DNA from 2 places in the Bariatricus sp. HCP28S3_D3 genome. Region 1 is predicted to be linked to the other one. Evidence: riboswitches for the same ligand, from Rfam matches in the RefSeq annotation. Region 1 holds a riboswitch; the other holds the start of a gene.

The links. A riboswitch is a leader RNA that binds a small molecule or an ion and turns the genes downstream of it on or off. The one in region 1 is predicted to bind cyclic di-GMP.
Region 2: it holds a riboswitch for cyclic di-GMP, as region 1 does, so the genes downstream of both, ACTNB3_RS04475 (VTC domain-containing protein) here and ACTNB3_RS02405 (hypothetical protein) in region 1, are expected to answer to the same signal.

The regions. Positions count from the first base shown of each region.
Region 1 is NZ_JBQHTK010000002.1:23,200-31,237, reverse strand. Features, by position in the region: gene ACTNB3_RS02425 (AAA family ATPase) at 371-805, shown strand; gene ACTNB3_RS02420 (helix-turn-helix domain-containing protein) at 1,037-1,327, opposite strand; gene ACTNB3_RS02415 (AfsR/SARP family transcriptional regulator) at 1,672-2,556, opposite strand; gene ACTNB3_RS02410 (GAF domain-containing protein) at 2,553-2,792, opposite strand; gene ACTNB3_RS02405 (hypothetical protein) at 2,779-3,090, opposite strand; cyclic di-GMP riboswitch class I at 3,165-3,238, opposite strand; gene ACTNB3_RS02400 (helix-turn-helix domain-containing protein) at 3,395-3,655, opposite strand; gene ACTNB3_RS02395 (hypothetical protein) at 4,082-4,651, opposite strand; gene ACTNB3_RS02390 (DarT1-associated NADAR antitoxin family protein) at 4,714-5,589, opposite strand; gene ACTNB3_RS02385 (transposase) at 5,817-6,467, opposite strand; gene ACTNB3_RS02380 (transposase) at 6,464-6,874, opposite strand; gene ACTNB3_RS02375 (transposase) at 6,881-7,516, opposite strand; gene ACTNB3_RS02370 (flavodoxin) at 7,756-8,038, opposite strand, start outside.
Region 2 is NZ_JBQHTK010000003.1:194,403-202,440, reverse strand. Features, by position in the region: gene ACTNB3_RS04490 (uracil-xanthine permease family protein) at 1-367, shown strand, start outside; gene ACTNB3_RS04485 (YitT family protein) at 421-1,263, opposite strand; gene ACTNB3_RS04480 (Crp/Fnr family transcriptional regulator) at 1,322-1,978, opposite strand; cyclic di-GMP riboswitch class I at 2,174-2,260, shown strand; partial or broken gene ACTNB3_RS04475 (VTC domain-containing protein) at 2,355-2,764, shown strand; gene ACTNB3_RS04470 (DMT family transporter) at 2,895-3,782, shown strand; gene ACTNB3_RS04465 (M20/M25/M40 family metallo-hydrolase) at 3,799-4,974, shown strand; gene glgD (glucose-1-phosphate adenylyltransferase subunit GlgD) at 5,035-6,150, opposite strand; gene ACTNB3_RS04455 (glucose-1-phosphate adenylyltransferase) at 6,152-7,288, opposite strand; gene ACTNB3_RS04450 (MFS transporter) at 7,426-8,038, opposite strand, start outside.

The DNA of each region.
Region 1 (8,038 bases):
ATTGAAAGCTGGCAACGCTCCGTTACATTGACTGTAACAACCGCATCAATAACATGGCGTTTCTCCACGATACATGCAGTGCGTTTACATATCTGATAATGTGGGCATCCTTCTCAAGAGGATGGCATATGGCAAACGTAAAAAAGATTATTTTAACAGCTATCGGAATGATTGGCGGAGCAACGAGAAATCGTATAAAATCAGTTCCGAAATTCAGACCTATTTCTTGTATCAATATAAAAGTGTGATTTTACCTCCATAAAACTCGTATAATTTTGTGATTATGATTGTATTTCGGGAAACTTACGCATATAATAAAAGTGTGATCAAGAAACACTAAAACTCCAATAAAAGTGTGAGGTGTGAGTCTATGGAACGATTTATTTTGAAAAAGCTGCTGGACTGGAAGAATTCTCCCTACCGTAAGCCGTTGATCCTGAAGGGTGTACGTCAGGTGGGTAAGACCTGGATTCTGAAAGAGTTCGGCAAGCGTTACTATGAAAATACGGCTTATTTTAACTTTGATGAAAACGAAGAATACAAACAATTCTTTGAAACCACCAAGGATGTTGATCGTATTCTGCAGAACCTGATGCTGGCAAGCGGTCAGAAGATTGTGCCAGAAAAGCCCCTCATCATCTTCGATGAGGTACAGGACTGCCCTAAAGTCATCAACTCATCAGACGCGCTTGCGAAGCAGCTTCATTGGCGCTTAACCATCCCGCCTTCATTATGGCCGGACCGCGAATTACGGAAGTATCATTGTACCTGTAGAAGATCAACACCACCGCCAGTTGCAACCTAGCATTTGCTCCGGCGAATCGCTACGTTCCATTGAACATCATGGTGTGCCGACGAAGGCTCCCTTCTACAGTAAAGTTCTGATGAATAGTATTCAGTTTTCAAAGATCACGTAAGCGGTGAAGCACCGCTTACGAGAATAATTCTACCGAAGATTTTTGCCCTCAACATATTCTCAGAGGGCACACAACCTCGCCAGAAACGATATGTTTTCCTCTTGACAATTCCGTATACTTCAAATCAGTTTTCTCAACTGATCAATGTGATTGCTCAGAATATCCAGCTGCATCATCATCTCTGCTTTGTCCGGATCCGTCTTGCCAAGAACCAGGTAATCAAGAGATACCTGGAAAAACTCTGAGCACTCAATCAGCAAATCTATGGAAGCACCGCGTATACCGATTTCGATTGCTCTCAGATGACTCTCTGAGACATTTATTTTGAAAGACAACTGCAGCTGTGTAAGCCCCTTTTTCTTGCGAAGGACCTGAATACGTTTTCCGCACATTTTCGGATCATAATACATTTTTATTTCCTCCAGTTCTTGAAATTTGAAAAGATGCAAACTCAAGAACCGAAGGAGGTGCACGGCACCTGTAATAACCAAAAAGGAGCGGTCATTCCTACAAATACATGCAAGAATAACCGCTCCAAAAGACTTGTCCGGATGCAAAAAGACACCCCCATTCGGTAGATTTCAAAGGCAATTTTTACTTGCCTCGAAATGCTATCGAACGAGGGTGTTATACTACGTGTTTAGAGCCGTATCACCAGACGTGTTGCCGTGTTGTATCCAGTAACATCACCTGTGTAATACTATGTGTAACCTAAAAATCAGTGTGTTATTTCCCGTGTTACCACGAAAATAGTTTACAGAGTACCTCCATGATTTTTAATGTAAGCTTCGACTTCCTTCATCAGGACATCAAATTCTTCTGATGACAAAGAACACCTGTTGGCATTTATCACTTCCAACGCAGCACTTTTTCCACTAATAAAATAAGTAGAGACAGTCATCCAGAAACAGATTTTGGGATTACCATCCAGCATGGATAAAGAAGCAGAAGCATACTTGTGAATACCGGTATAATTCTCATCCTTATCAATTTCATCTAAAAGAGAAGTCATAACCTGAGCGTAGAGACTACTGTATGTATGATAATAAGAAATCATCCATGGCTCATCCAGTTTATTATCACAGAGATACCCTCTGAACAATTTGACCGCCTGCTTCAGGTGAGCCAATCTTACACTGTGATTTTTCTCTTCAGAAATTTTCTTCCACAGTTCTTCCACCAGAGCCGTATCCACCTCAACACGGTACTCTGGATTAAACCAGTATCCTTGTTCATTGCTGGAAATGATATTCGGACAGAGGAACTGGAACTTGCTGCGCATCTGATACAGAGCACTGCGAAGTGGATTGGTATCGGATGTATCTTTTATCTTCGGCCAGATATTCTCAATCAATGTTGAGCCTGGAACCGGTTTCCCTTTCAGTGCCAGGAACGAAATTACTTTCCATGCGTTATCAGAAGCATATACTCTCATATCCAGCTTTTTGCTTCCGACGCAAACTTCCGGCATACCAAGGAGATTAATACGAATGGTATGTTCGTCTGCAGAGTCATCCTGATTTGTTTCCAACTCTGCCATACTCTGTTGCAGCTCCTGCAGATAAAAAGTCTTCATGCTTACAAACGCAAGCATCTGTGCCATATCCGGATATGTCTTATATCTTGTAGGATTCTTCACAACAAAGAACCCGTTGACTTCTCACCAAATGGAGTGCCAATCAAACTTTGGACATCTAATCTTTGATAATGCTGGAACTCATCCGGAAACATCTTTTTGATGACAGATGCATCCGGCACGACTAATGGTTTTCCATCATAAAATGCCTTGATCCAACGACCAAAACCTTCAAATGCTTCAACCTCTTTTGTATAGCGAGATTCCATTCTTCCGGTAAGGCGGTTATAGCAAGTCATCGGAGCCACATGCCTCGGTTTCAACATCAGCAATCAAAATGCCTGCCCATTCTGCTTCATAGAAGTCACATCCCGTCTTGATAGCCTCCATGCTAATTTTCTCATTGCTCTCAGACGTATGTAGTCTTTGTTCCAATCCCGTAAGTGTCATCCTGAAATCATGGACATATTTCTGCTCATCCGTAATCAATGCAGAATTTGCAGCGCTCTCCATAATCTTAGTCGTCTCAATCGACGGTGCTTCTACCCGTTCGATTGTCTGTCCTTCTTTTTTCCTAAATAATTTCTCGAAGAACATAAGAACACCTCCTCAATGTATAACAGAAAAGCCCAGACATTGGTTGCCTGGGCAGGTACTACGCTTAACCGCGTTAGTGCAACTGGCTGCCATTTCAGGCCCTGTAGTTTTGCGACGCCGGGTTTCCCCGGTTGTGCCAAAGTATTATTTTGTATAAAAGAAAACCGCAAGGGTTCTCAGTATCGAAACTGATAGCCTTGCGGTCAATAATTTCATATAATATTAGTAAGGCCATCATGATGTAATCTATCAAGCCAGAATCAGTATCAGAGCATTGCAGGATACAATTAAATCTCTTCGCTAATCACAAATTAGAAGCTGGTAACGAATAGTTTAGAAGGTCACCCGCCGAAATTCCAAGTGCATCTGCAATCTTATACAGAGTGTCTACAGAGAACATTCTTGTCATATTCGCTGCCTCTATTGCACTCAACGTCGATCTGCTGATATCTGCTTTCGTTGCCAGTGCATCCTGTGAAAAACCCTGACGTTTTCTCAGTGCTGCAATCACAATACCTAACTCGATAAAACGCTCGCGATTCTTGAAAGCTGCTTCTGTTTTCATTGGCTGACCTCCTTTCTTGCTATCTTTATATTTATATTATATTCGTGATGCTCTCATATCTCAGCCACATATACTGCACGTTTGCTCTGCTAATAGGTCATTTCATACCAATGAAGACACAATCGCTCATCATTGGCGGCAAGCAGCATTATTTTTAAGGCAAAATAGTGGCTTTATTCGCCGTCCTTGTGTTCATAGTGTCCAAAGTATTCCCACCCACAAAAAACCTCCGAATAACAAGTTGCTTTTATTCGAAGGCTTCTTTCCTATTTATCTATGCATGCTTAATCACAAGTAATGTGTCCATATTCAATTTTTCGACCAACGCTGCCGCTGAAGCTACATGAATACTTCAACCGGAAACACCTATCATATCCGTTACATTATGACTACTTGTGTACCTTTTCACTCATCACAATTATTAATTTATGAATCAACCATAGAAATATTAACATGTAGCTTTGGGATCAGTTCATTTAGCTTTCCATTTAATAAATCACAAGTTTCCTGCTCTAAATCATCAACCATCACAAACATACTATCCTCATCATTTTCCTCAACAAGATGCGCTACTATAAACTCCATTTCTTCAACTGAGAAAATATGTTTCACCCTCGAACATATACTCTCGGCAATCTTACTGGTGTAAGTTCCACATAACCATCCGTGAAGCCCCTGCTCCCTTACTCGTTTTCTAGCTTTGACTGATCCAAGATACATAATTCGTCGAGTTATTCTCTTTGCCAACTTATTTTGATATATTTCTTCCGAGGTTTTTCGAGGTTTAGTATCCACATTGTTCCTTATTACGGGAATAGCATCAACAGCATACTCTTCTTTATACACTTCAATACTATTCTCTTCACAGAAACGAAGGCATTCTTCCATATCTGTTACTTCATATTTTAATTGAATCAACTCAAGGTTCTGATATGAAATACGATTACGATTAACTGCCGCCACTACACGAATATTTTCAAACATACTTTTGGTCATATATTCCCAGCTCCTTCATCGGTATAATTTTTTTGTTGTATATCTCCAATCTCGTCGGAAACCTAATTCTTAATGATTTCACAATTTCGGACACACCAGTTCATTCCAAGATTCTTCTCTCCAACTTCTGGAAAATGAGCTACCAAAACTTTAGAATCTATCTTCTTAATTACTCCATCACCGAACTTCTTATGGCGAATTATGGCACCTACCTGGATATTAACATTTGTTGGTTCCGTTCTTTCCATCTCCACCAAACTAACCTTTTTAGTTTCCTTAGCTTTCTTTGGAATTTCCAGATCATATAATGCAAGGAATGAGTCAAACCCCTTAGCCTGACTCAATAATCCCAATCGGGATAAAGCAACAAATGTCGCACAAGCTTTTGCCTGACAATTAAGACTCTTTTCCGGATTAAATTCAATATCTGTGAAAGCATCATATTGAAGAGCAATCTCTGCCAATTTTTCATTTTCAAGGAGCGCATTTATATAAATGTAATCATAAAAAATAGTCTTTGGAATGAGTGGATATTCCTTGCCATCGAACATGAAACACTTCAGTCTTCCGCTAGTTTTTAAACGTTCATCCTTTTTTGCCTCTCTCGGTGTTGCACATAAGAGATCTTTATATGGCCCTCCATTCATAAATGTTTTTCCTGACTGAAAAACACATTCTACAGGTACACTCTTATCAAGTTCCGGAACGTATTTAGGAAGGAAAAAGGCGCTCAATGCTTCTCCTCCTTCCTGTAAAGACTTACTTGAAATCTCTAATACCTTTTTATCGGATCTACGTTCACGATAGTTTTCATGAAGTGCTCTGATATTTTTTTGTTTCTGAGTTTTGGCGAATCCTCCATTCCACTCAAATTCCACATTCACAGCAGTAAAAAATGGTATGTTTTCTTTTACTTCATAGACAGGTCTCATTGCCATGATTTTCTTTCTCCTTTTTTCATACAGTTAATCATCCGGTGTATGTAATAAATCGAACATTTTTGTGTTTTCCCGATAAAATCGAAAAATTTCTTACAATAAAACAAAACAAGCCTCCCCCTCCCACAGACCGTCCGAAAACTTGATTATTAGGCATAAATTTAGTCCCTTTCTTTCATCTGTGACATTGAAAACTGAATAAAATACACATTTTGAAAGAAAAAGGTTTATGCCTGTTCCATCAGTTCCATCATTTTTTGAAATCCAAGGAGATTTTTAGCTCGTTCTAGGTTATACCCTAGACAAAAGAGCGCAAACTCCCCAGCCACTTTTTGTATTCCTTTCAGCAAGAAATAAGTGGCTCCCATTGCACGTTTTATAGTCCCAAACGGATGCTCTGACAAACTCATCCTCTGGCTCATTTTCTCCCGGTCTGGTTTAAGAAAGAATTTTACAATCTTTACTTTCTCATAATGCCATTTTTCTTTAACTTTCGTTTTTTCCAGTTCTTTTCCTTCTGTTTTTAACCAGTCCTTACACGGCTTCTGCAACTGATCTTTTGTAAAATCTATCTCTTTCCATTCATTTTTTCCTTTATAACACTTATTACGATTTTTACAGTGTCTACAGGCATTTTTATTTGCATACCGGATATTTCCATTTTTCTTAACACATTTCTGCCTGAGCATTTCTCCTGCAGGACAGTATACAAGATTCCTCTCAGAATCTCTGACAAAATACCCTTCCTTTGCTTTTTCCTGCATCTCCTCTGGTGTTCCGTAAATCGAAGTAACCTCTGCCTTTTCATCTACAACTTTTCGGTGTACTTCCTCTACTTTTATATCCTGTATAACTTCTTTATATGCTTCCGGAATCATTCCTGAATGCAATGCTTTTTTAAGTCTTCCGGTTCTGCACTGGTTGTATCTACTTCAGAGTCTTCGTAGGGTATTTCTATTTCATAGCCATCTTTTCCATCACCCGTTATCACGTGGGGAATAATTCCATTCTCCAGACATCTGACCATATCATCTGTATCTTCGTAGCCTTTATCTGCAACAACTTCTACAATAGTTTCCGGTTCCGCTGCTTTGATTCCCTTCATCGTACTTTCTAGAAGCCCATGATCTGTTACCTGATTTGTCATCTGGAAATCACGGATCAGATGTGTTTTTGAATCCACTACTGTCTGCGGATTATATGCTACACCAAACCCATTTTTATTTTTCATAAGCTTCGCATCTGCATCGGTAATAGAAAGCTGTGATACTCCTGTTTCTTCCATCAATTTCTAGTAGCCTTCATATCTTGCAAGACGTTCCTGGGCCTCTTTGAGTTTAGCTTCAATGATTTCCCGTGTTAACTTTTCCGGATTGTCCTCCTGTTCTTCATCTTCATCCATCTCATTCAGTATTCGAAGATATTCATCTGTATGACCATTCAGCCACTTGATCCGGTCATCCAGTTTATTTTTTGTAAAGTTATTATCTTTCGAGTTGTTGGCCTGAATTTTACTTCCATCAACAGAACAAAATCCCCATTCTACCGCACCAGAAAGCCGGTGGTTAAATTCATGGAAAATTTCTTTCAGACTGTCTATGTTGCTTCTCCTGAAATCTGAGATTGTACGAAAATCAGGTTCTACACATCCAAGCATCCACTTTACTTCCAGATTCACTTTGTAGCTTTCTGCCAGTTTGCGTGAAGAACGAATTCCTTTTCTGCTTCCATAAATATACAGTTTATACAGACTTTTCGGATCATATGCCGGACGTCCTTCAACAGATACAGGTTTTACACCATATCTGCTTATATCAAGACTGTTTACAAACGCATCTATTATCCCTGCAATACTCTCTTTATCTACAAACTCATCCCATGAACAGCACATCAACTGATCACGGTCAAAACCAGAAATATATGGCATACCAGAACACCTCAAACCCCTTTTTTTACTGACTCCATTATACTATATTTAGGCAATGACTGCATGATTTCTGTGTACTTTATTCAGTTTTCAATGTGCAATTTAATCTATATTGAACACTCATAAATGAGTGCATCAACCATTTTACATCAGGTTAGATTGTTCGAGTTTTCGGACAGTCTCCCCAAGTAGGGAGGGAAGGCTCTCGTAAGAATCCTCGACTTACTGTCTGATATGAACTATAAGTTCAGACTTTTTATCCATACTGCCATGTCATCCTTACCATGCTTTCCATTAAGCATTTTCCCTTCCATCAGATGTGCAGTACCTCGAACACTATCTTCCAATGCTTCCAGCGTCCTTCCGAAATCACTGCCACCGGAAGTAGCAAAAAGTACAATGGTCTTTCCACTAAAATCATATGCCTCCAGGAAGGAATTAATAATGTGTGGTGCCACATACCACCAAATCGGGAAACCAACAAAAATTACGTCTGCATCTGCCACAGGTGCATTACAATCT
Region 2 (8,038 bases), on a different contig from region 1:
GAAGATCGTAAACCGCGGTGCTCTTGCAATCGGTGCGTTATTTTTGATTCTTTGCGGACTGTTCCCGAAACTGGCAGCGCTGATCTCCATTATGCCGCAGAGTGTCCTGGGAGGTGCAGCTGTTATGATGTTCTCATCCATTGTCATTAGTGGTATTCAGCTTATAACAAAAGAGACGTTGACGATGCGGAATATTACTATCGTATCGGTTGCATTGGGATTGGGATATGGAATTGGTGTGAACAGCGGCATTTTATCGCAGCTGCCGCAGGCACTTCAGCTTGTGTTCGGCGGATCCGGAATTGTACCGGCTGCGATTATTGCGATTGTTTTGAATATTGCACTTCCAAAAGAAAAGGAAGTATAAAACAGAAGATGTGGCCTTTGGTAAAAGGACGTGAATACAGCATCCGCAGGTGCCTACCTCCGGATGCTGTATCCGCGTCCGCCCACATAATTTACCCCATTAATCACCGTAAAAGCATAGGGGTCTACCGTATAAATCATTTTCTTAACAGAACTGACTTTATTATAAGGCAGAATAGTCAGTATGACTTTTGCTTTCTCTTTTTGATATCCGCTTTCAGCATTTAATAATGTAACTCCGGTATCAAATGTCTTCAGCAGATGTTCACGGATCGTCTCGCGTTCTTTTGAGAAAATCAACAGCTGTACTTTGGATTCACCCTGTGTGATGATTTTGTTTACCATGATGCTGCTGCACAGAATGACGACAATTCCGTAAACCGTTGAAAGAAGCGGTTTGGATACGGATTGATACAAAATGATCACGAAATCACAGACGTACATGACTGAAGATACCGGAATCTGGAATTTTTTGTTGAGGACGACTCCTAAAATATCAAAACCGCCGCTGGAACCATTTGCACGGAGAATCAGACCGGAGCCGATACCTAAGAGACAGCCTGCGAGCAGACTGCTCAGGAAAGGGTCGGCGGACAGCGCGTCGAATATTGTGATTCTGCCGAATAGTTCAAGAAGAGTCGGGAACAGAAAGGTCATGATCAGAGTCTTGAAAATGAACTCTTTTCCGGCAAAGATCCATCCCAGTGCAAAAAGAATCAGGTTGATGGCGAGTACGATCCAGGATAAAGGCAGGTTCATAAAACCAGACAGTATGACGGAAAGACCGGTCACACCGCCTGCCACAAAGCCCTGTGGAAGGACGAAAAGGCCAAATGCGGCAGCGGTCAGGGTCCCGCCGAAAATGATCATAATATAAGAAATAAATTTATTTTTCATATTTTTTACCTCCGGGCACTATTATAAAAGTAATGTGTCCGGAAAACTGTAGCGTATGCTACAAATAAGCTCCGTTTTTGAGGATTTGATATAAACCGTTCCGATCGGTGATCATAATTTTACCATAGTGGCTTTTCAGAAGGCCCTGATCGGCAAAAGCGGAAAGAACCCTTGATACGGTTACCCGGTTCAGACCCAGAGTTTCTGCGATTTCGGCGTGTGTATAAGGAAGGACATTGTCCAGAATTCCTTTGTCCCGGTTGGGGGAAGCCGTCTCTTCCAACAGAAAACTTGCAATGCGTTTTCGGCTGTCGTAGTTGGTGAGGCGGTATATCTGTCTTGAAAGATGATTACACGTCTCGCTTAAATGCTGGAAAAGGAGAACCATCAATTCGGGCGTTTCGCGCAGCAGTGGGATCAGGTCGGAGACCAGACAAGTGGCAAGGCGTACCTCGGTAACTGCGGCAACACTGGTTGGGCGAACATGATCACTCAGAAAAGAGGATTCGCCGAATATACGGCCTTTTTCCAGAATCTCCAGAGTCGTTTCACGCCCGGAAGAAGAAAGGGTATATACGCGGACTCTGCCTGATAGAATCAGGTATAAATAGTCGGCGGAATCATTTTGAAGATAGATAAATTCGCCTTTTTGATAGGTCTTCTGTGAGCCGATCGTACAAAAGATATCAAAGTATTTCTCGAGTATTTTAATCATAAGCGTTTCCTTTCCGGTATCAATATAATAGAATAATATGTATTTATTATAACAGATGGCTGATAAGAAGTGTCCGGGAAAATAAAAGATATTTGGATGGTGACAAAGAACGCGTGAAAAGTGTGTGGAAGAAACATGTGAAAAAAAGATGATGAATGTTGACGTAATTGAAAAATATGGTGTATAATAATCGCATCAATTGATTGCCAAACCTGCTGAAAGGCAGGGACGGAAAGCTAAGCGTCTAAGCAAGAAATGATGTATGATAGGCTGGCTGCAACGAAATGGGTTGCAGCCGGCTTTTTGTTTTGAAAGAAGACAAGACTCCCACTACTACAGGTGGTGAGTTGCGTTTCAGGACAGGCTGAACAGGAGGATGCAATTGAATCGAGTATTTCGTGAAGAGAAGAAATTTCTTATTAATGTTGAAGAATTCATTAAAAAGAGCCACCAGTTGGAACAGGTGCTTATACAGGATGAACACAATGGAACAAATGGTTATATGATTCGTTCTCTATATTTTGACACAGTCTATGACGACGATTATTTTGAAAAGCAGGCGGGGTGGAATGTAGAAGGAAGATTCGGCTGCGGTGTTACGATCCGGACAGCAATTATGCAATGCTGGAGATGAAGCAGAAGCAGGGAAGCAGTCAGCTGAAACGGTCACTCAGAATGACAAGAGAAGATGCCATGAGAATGATACAGGGTTATTATTATTCCAGAGTCTTTCCGAAAGAATTTACAATGGAATATTATCAGAAATACATGGCTGATCTGGAGTAATTTCCAGATCGCCCATTTTATTGGTGGTCATGCGGAAGAAAATGTATTATACTAGATAGAAATGGGGCGGAAATCAGAAAAATGTTTTTCGGAATCATTTTAGAATTGTGATAATGAAAGAGAGAAGTTCATGGAAAAGAAACAATTTACCGGACATATCATGGCAGCAATTTCAGTCGTTATCTGGGGAACGACTTTTATCTCAAGCAAGATATTGCTTGAAGATTTTTCACCGATCGAATTGCTGCTTTTAAGATTTGTGATCGGATATATCATTTTGTGGATCATGAGTCCACGGAAAATGGAAGTGACGAATAGAAAGCATGAGCTGTATTTTGCAGGTGCCGGACTTACGGGAATCTGTCTGTATTATCTGTTTGAAAATGTAGCGCTTCTCTATACGCAGGCGTCAAATGTGGGAGTCATCACTTCAATCTCACCATTTTTTATCGGCATCAGTGCGCACCTGTTTTTGAAAGATGAGAAATTGAAGAAAAGCTTTTTTGTCGGATTTATTTTCGCAATCGTAGGAATTGCGATGATTAGTTTCAGTGGACAGGATGGTGTCCGGCTTAATTTTGCAGGGGACATGCTGAGTGTGGTGGCTGCGATGATGTGGGGACTTTATGCGATTCTGGCCAGAAAGGCGGGAGACTTCGGGTATCCGGTGATCCCTGCCACCAGAAGGATGTTCTTTTACGGCATCCTGATGATGCTTCCGCTGGCATTTGTTTTCGGATTTGATGTCAAGGCGGTGCAATTTGGAACTCCCGGAAATCTGCTGAATTTATTATATCTGAGTGTGGGCGCATGTGCAGTCTGCTTTGTGACATGGAACCGGGCAGTGGAAATTCTGGGAGCGATTAAGACCAGTGTTTATATTTATCTGATTCCGGTCATCACGATCATTACATCGATTGTTGTCCTGCATGAGAAGATCACATGGATGTCAGCAGCAGGAACGGTGCTCACAATGACTGGGGTGATCATATCGGAACGTATGGGAAATGCAGGTTAGCGAAGGAGGAGAAAATATGTTGAGTGAAGAGATGAGGGAGTTTATTCAGGATCATGAAGAAGAAGCACTTGAACTTCTGAAAGAACTGGCGCAGATTCCGGCATCTTCGAATCAGGAGGAGAAGCGTGCAAAGTTCTGCCGTGACTGGCTGGAAAGGCAGGGGGCACAAGGGGTGTATATGGATGAAGCGTTCAATGTGATATACCCGGTCGATATCCATCAAGCGGAAGAAATCGATGTGTATATGGCACACCTGGATGTGGTGTTTCCTGATACGGAAGCGCTTCCGTTAACAGAATGTGACGGGAAAATCTATTGTCCGGGAATCGGAGATGATACAGCCTGTGTGGTTTGTATTTTGATGGCGGCAAAATATATTGCAGGTAAGATCAGAAACGGTGAATGGGAAAAGGAACAGAAAGGATTCGGAGAGCAACAGAAGAAGAACGGAGCGGCGGGCATGCTGCTGGTATGCAATTCTGGAGAAGAGGGACTTGGAAATCTGAAAGGAGTTAAAGCAATCTGCCGGGGTTACGGAGAACGAATCCGGAATTTCTGTACATTTGACAGTGAACTTGACAAAATTGTAAACCGCGCGGTCGGCTCAAAACGGTACCGAATCCGGATAGCCACAGAAGGCGGACATTCTTTCGGAGATTTCGGAAAAGATAACGCAATCGAGAAAATGGCCGGAATCATCGAGAAGCTCTATCGCGTTCAAGTGCCGGAAGGCGGGAAGACAACCTATAATGTGGGATTGATCTCCGGGGGAACCGGGGTGAATGTGATTGCCCAGAATGCGGAGATACTGTATGAATTCCGTTCCGATACCAGTGAACATTTGCAGATGATGGAACAGCATTTTGAGAAGACGATACGGGAAGAGAAAGATAAAGGGCTGGATATAGAATATGAGGTGATCGGACTTCGCCCGTGTGGCAAAGGTGTGGATGCGGCCAGGCAGGAAAGGCTGACGGAAAAAGCAATGAAGGCAGTAAAAAACGTGATCGGAAAGAATCCGGAGCAGAACTGCGGTTCTACCGACTGTAATATTCCGCTTTCAATGGGAATCCCTTCGGTCTGTGTGGGATGTTACTATGGACATGGTGCACATACAAGAGAGGAATATATAGAGAAGGATTCGCTTATTTTGGGAATACAGGTGGCATTCGAAATGATCTTTGGAGAATAAAATAATCAATTATAAAAGCGGGGCATACCGGTCAGATATGCTCCGCTTTGTGTTCCCTTATTAAAGAGTATCTTCACGTTTGATATATCCCGGATGATCAGCCGGAGCAATGATTTCTTTTGCATGAATCACTTGTGCTCTCCGGTCAACAACCAAATTCTCAAGATGTACGTTTTCTGCGATTACAACACCTGGGAATACCACACAATTCTTTACAACAGCACCAGGTTTCACGACGCATCCACGTCCGAGAATTGAATTCTCGATCGTACCTTCGATCAGGCAGCCGTTGGAAACAACAGAGGATTTCACGCTTGCTGTTTCAAGATACTTCGTCGGGCAGGAGTCATTGGTACGTGTGTAGATCGGCCAGTCCTCATCAAAAAGGCTCATTGCTGATTTGTAGTCGATCAACGACATGTTAGCATCATAGTAGCTCTTGAAATCTGTGATGGAAGCAAAATAACCGCGATGAGAAATTCCGCGCACATCCAGTTCTTCACATTCTGCACTGACGATGTCAGCCAGTGTGTACATAGAAGAAAGTTTGTGAGCTTTCTGTACGAGCTCGATAAACAAATCTTTCTTCATAATATATGTATCCATGAAAATATTTCTGTTCTTAGCATTACCGTGATTTTTCTCGATAGAAAGAACACCTTTCTGACGGTTCAGGTTCAAAGTATTGCAGTTCAGGAATGCTTCTTTTGCATTATCAACTGAATGGTACAGAACTGTGATATCCGCACCGGAATCTATATGATTCTGAAGCAGAGTATCATAGTTTGCAGTGTATACCATGTAGTTCGGTGCGATGACTACATATGGATGATGCATTCTCTGAATGCATTCCAGGTTCTCCATAAACATGGCGATGTCCGTGTTATAGATACTGTGCTCAGCACCATCATCGGAAAACAGGATCTGCAGATTGCCGCGTTTTGAGTTGATATTGTATTGGCGTCCACTTCCGAGATGTTCGACAAGAGAACGAGGTTTTCTTCTGATATATACCTGGATGCGGTCAATGTCACTGTTACTCATATTAGAAATTGCAAAGTCTATTACTCGATATCTTCCGAGGAAAGAGAACGAACCGATTGGACGATAGTCCTGAAGTCCCTCTACCCAGATATCTCTGCCGGAAGAAGTGACGATTCCAAATGCGTTATACATATTATTCTACCCCCTTTACACGTTTTGCTACCAGTTCGATATGTTCGCTGTCAGCAGAACCGACAACAGCCTGTTTGCCGATCTTAATGCCGTCGGCAACCAGAGCGCGGGTAACAACGGCTCCGTCTTCCACTTCAACACCCGGCATCAGTACACTGTCGATAATCTTGGCGCCTTCACCAACTTTAACTCCGGTGAAAAGAACGGAGTTCGTGATTTCGCCGTTGATGGTACAGCCCTGTGTGATGAAAGCCTTGTTGATCTTAGCTTCAGCGCCTATGTAATGAGGAAGAGTTGTAACGTCTTCGGTATAAATCTTCCAGGTCGGATCGCTTAAATCAAGCTCGTTTCCATTTAAAAGATCCATATTTGCTTCCCAAAGGGAATCGATGGTTCCTACATCTTTCCAGTATCCCTGGAATTTATAAGCAACCAGTTTTCTTCCGTCATTCAGCATGGTCGGAATGATATCCTTACCAAAGTCGTGATTAGACTCCGTATTCTTCATATCTGCCAACAGCATTTTGCGAAGCAGCTTCCAGTTGAAAATGTAGATACCCATGGAAGCAAGATTGCTCTTCGGCTGTGGCGGTTTCTCTTCGAATTCTACGATCGTGCCTTCTTCGTCTGTATTCATGATGCCGAAACGGCTTGCTTCTTTCATCGGTACTTCGATAACGGCAATCGTAGCATCAGCATTACATGCTCTGTGATGGGCAAGCATCTTGGCGTAATTCATTTTGTAAATATGGTCTCCGGAAAGTACAAGAAGATATTCTGGAGAATAAGAATCGATGAAATCAATGTTCTGGGAAATGGCATCAGCAGTTCCACGGTAAACATCCAGATTGGAATCCGCTTTCTCACGTGGTGGAAGTACAAAAACACCGCTATCTTTTGCGTCAAGTCCCCATCTGCCGCCTGCAGCTACGTAGCTGTTCAGCAGAACGGATTCGTACTGTGTCAGAACACCGACAACATCGATTCCGCTGTTTGCACAGTTACTGAGGGGAAAATCAACGATACGGTACTTCCCACCATATGAGACGGCCGGTTTTGCCACTTTATTGGTCAGGTCATGAAGACGGGAACCACGTCCACCAGCCAAAATCATTGCTAACATATTATTTTGCTTCATAAGTGAACCCTCTCTTTCGCTTGATGCAATATATTATACAATTTTTTTGCTCATATTTCCATATTTTTGTGCAAAAAAATCATATTTCTTTGGAAAAAGCTGGCAAATTATAAATAATTACCAGAAATCATCGCTAATCACGCTTTGTTTAGTTTTGCGGCTTTGCAGAAAAGAACATATCCGATGATAAACATCACGGAAATGATTGCAACACCGGCATTTGCTACATTGGTAATCTGGGCAACCAGTCCGACCAGTGTGGTTCCCATGAAAGAGGCTCCTTTTCCGCAGATATCGTATATACCAAAGTATTCTCCGGATTTCTCCGCAGGGATGATCTTGGCGAAGTAAGAGCGGGAGAGTGCCTGAATCGCGCCTTGGAACATACCGACAAGAACAGCGAGCAGCCAGAACTCCCATTGCTTATCAAGCTGGATGGCGAAGAGTGCAATTCCGGTGTAAGCTGCGATGCAGATTTTGATCAGAAAATCGGTATCAAACTTCTTGGAGAGCACGGAAAAAATCAGGGCACATGGAAAAGCAACAAGCTGAGTGACCAAAAGGGCAAGTAACAATCCCTGTGAATCCAGGCCCAGTGCACTTCCGTAAGCGGTAGCCATTTCGATGATCGTATACACACCATCTATGAAAAAGAAAAATGAAAGCAGATACAAAAAAATGTTTTTATGTTTCTTTATATCCCTCAGAGTGACTGCAAGGCGTTTAAAACTGTTTTTGATCGGATGATCG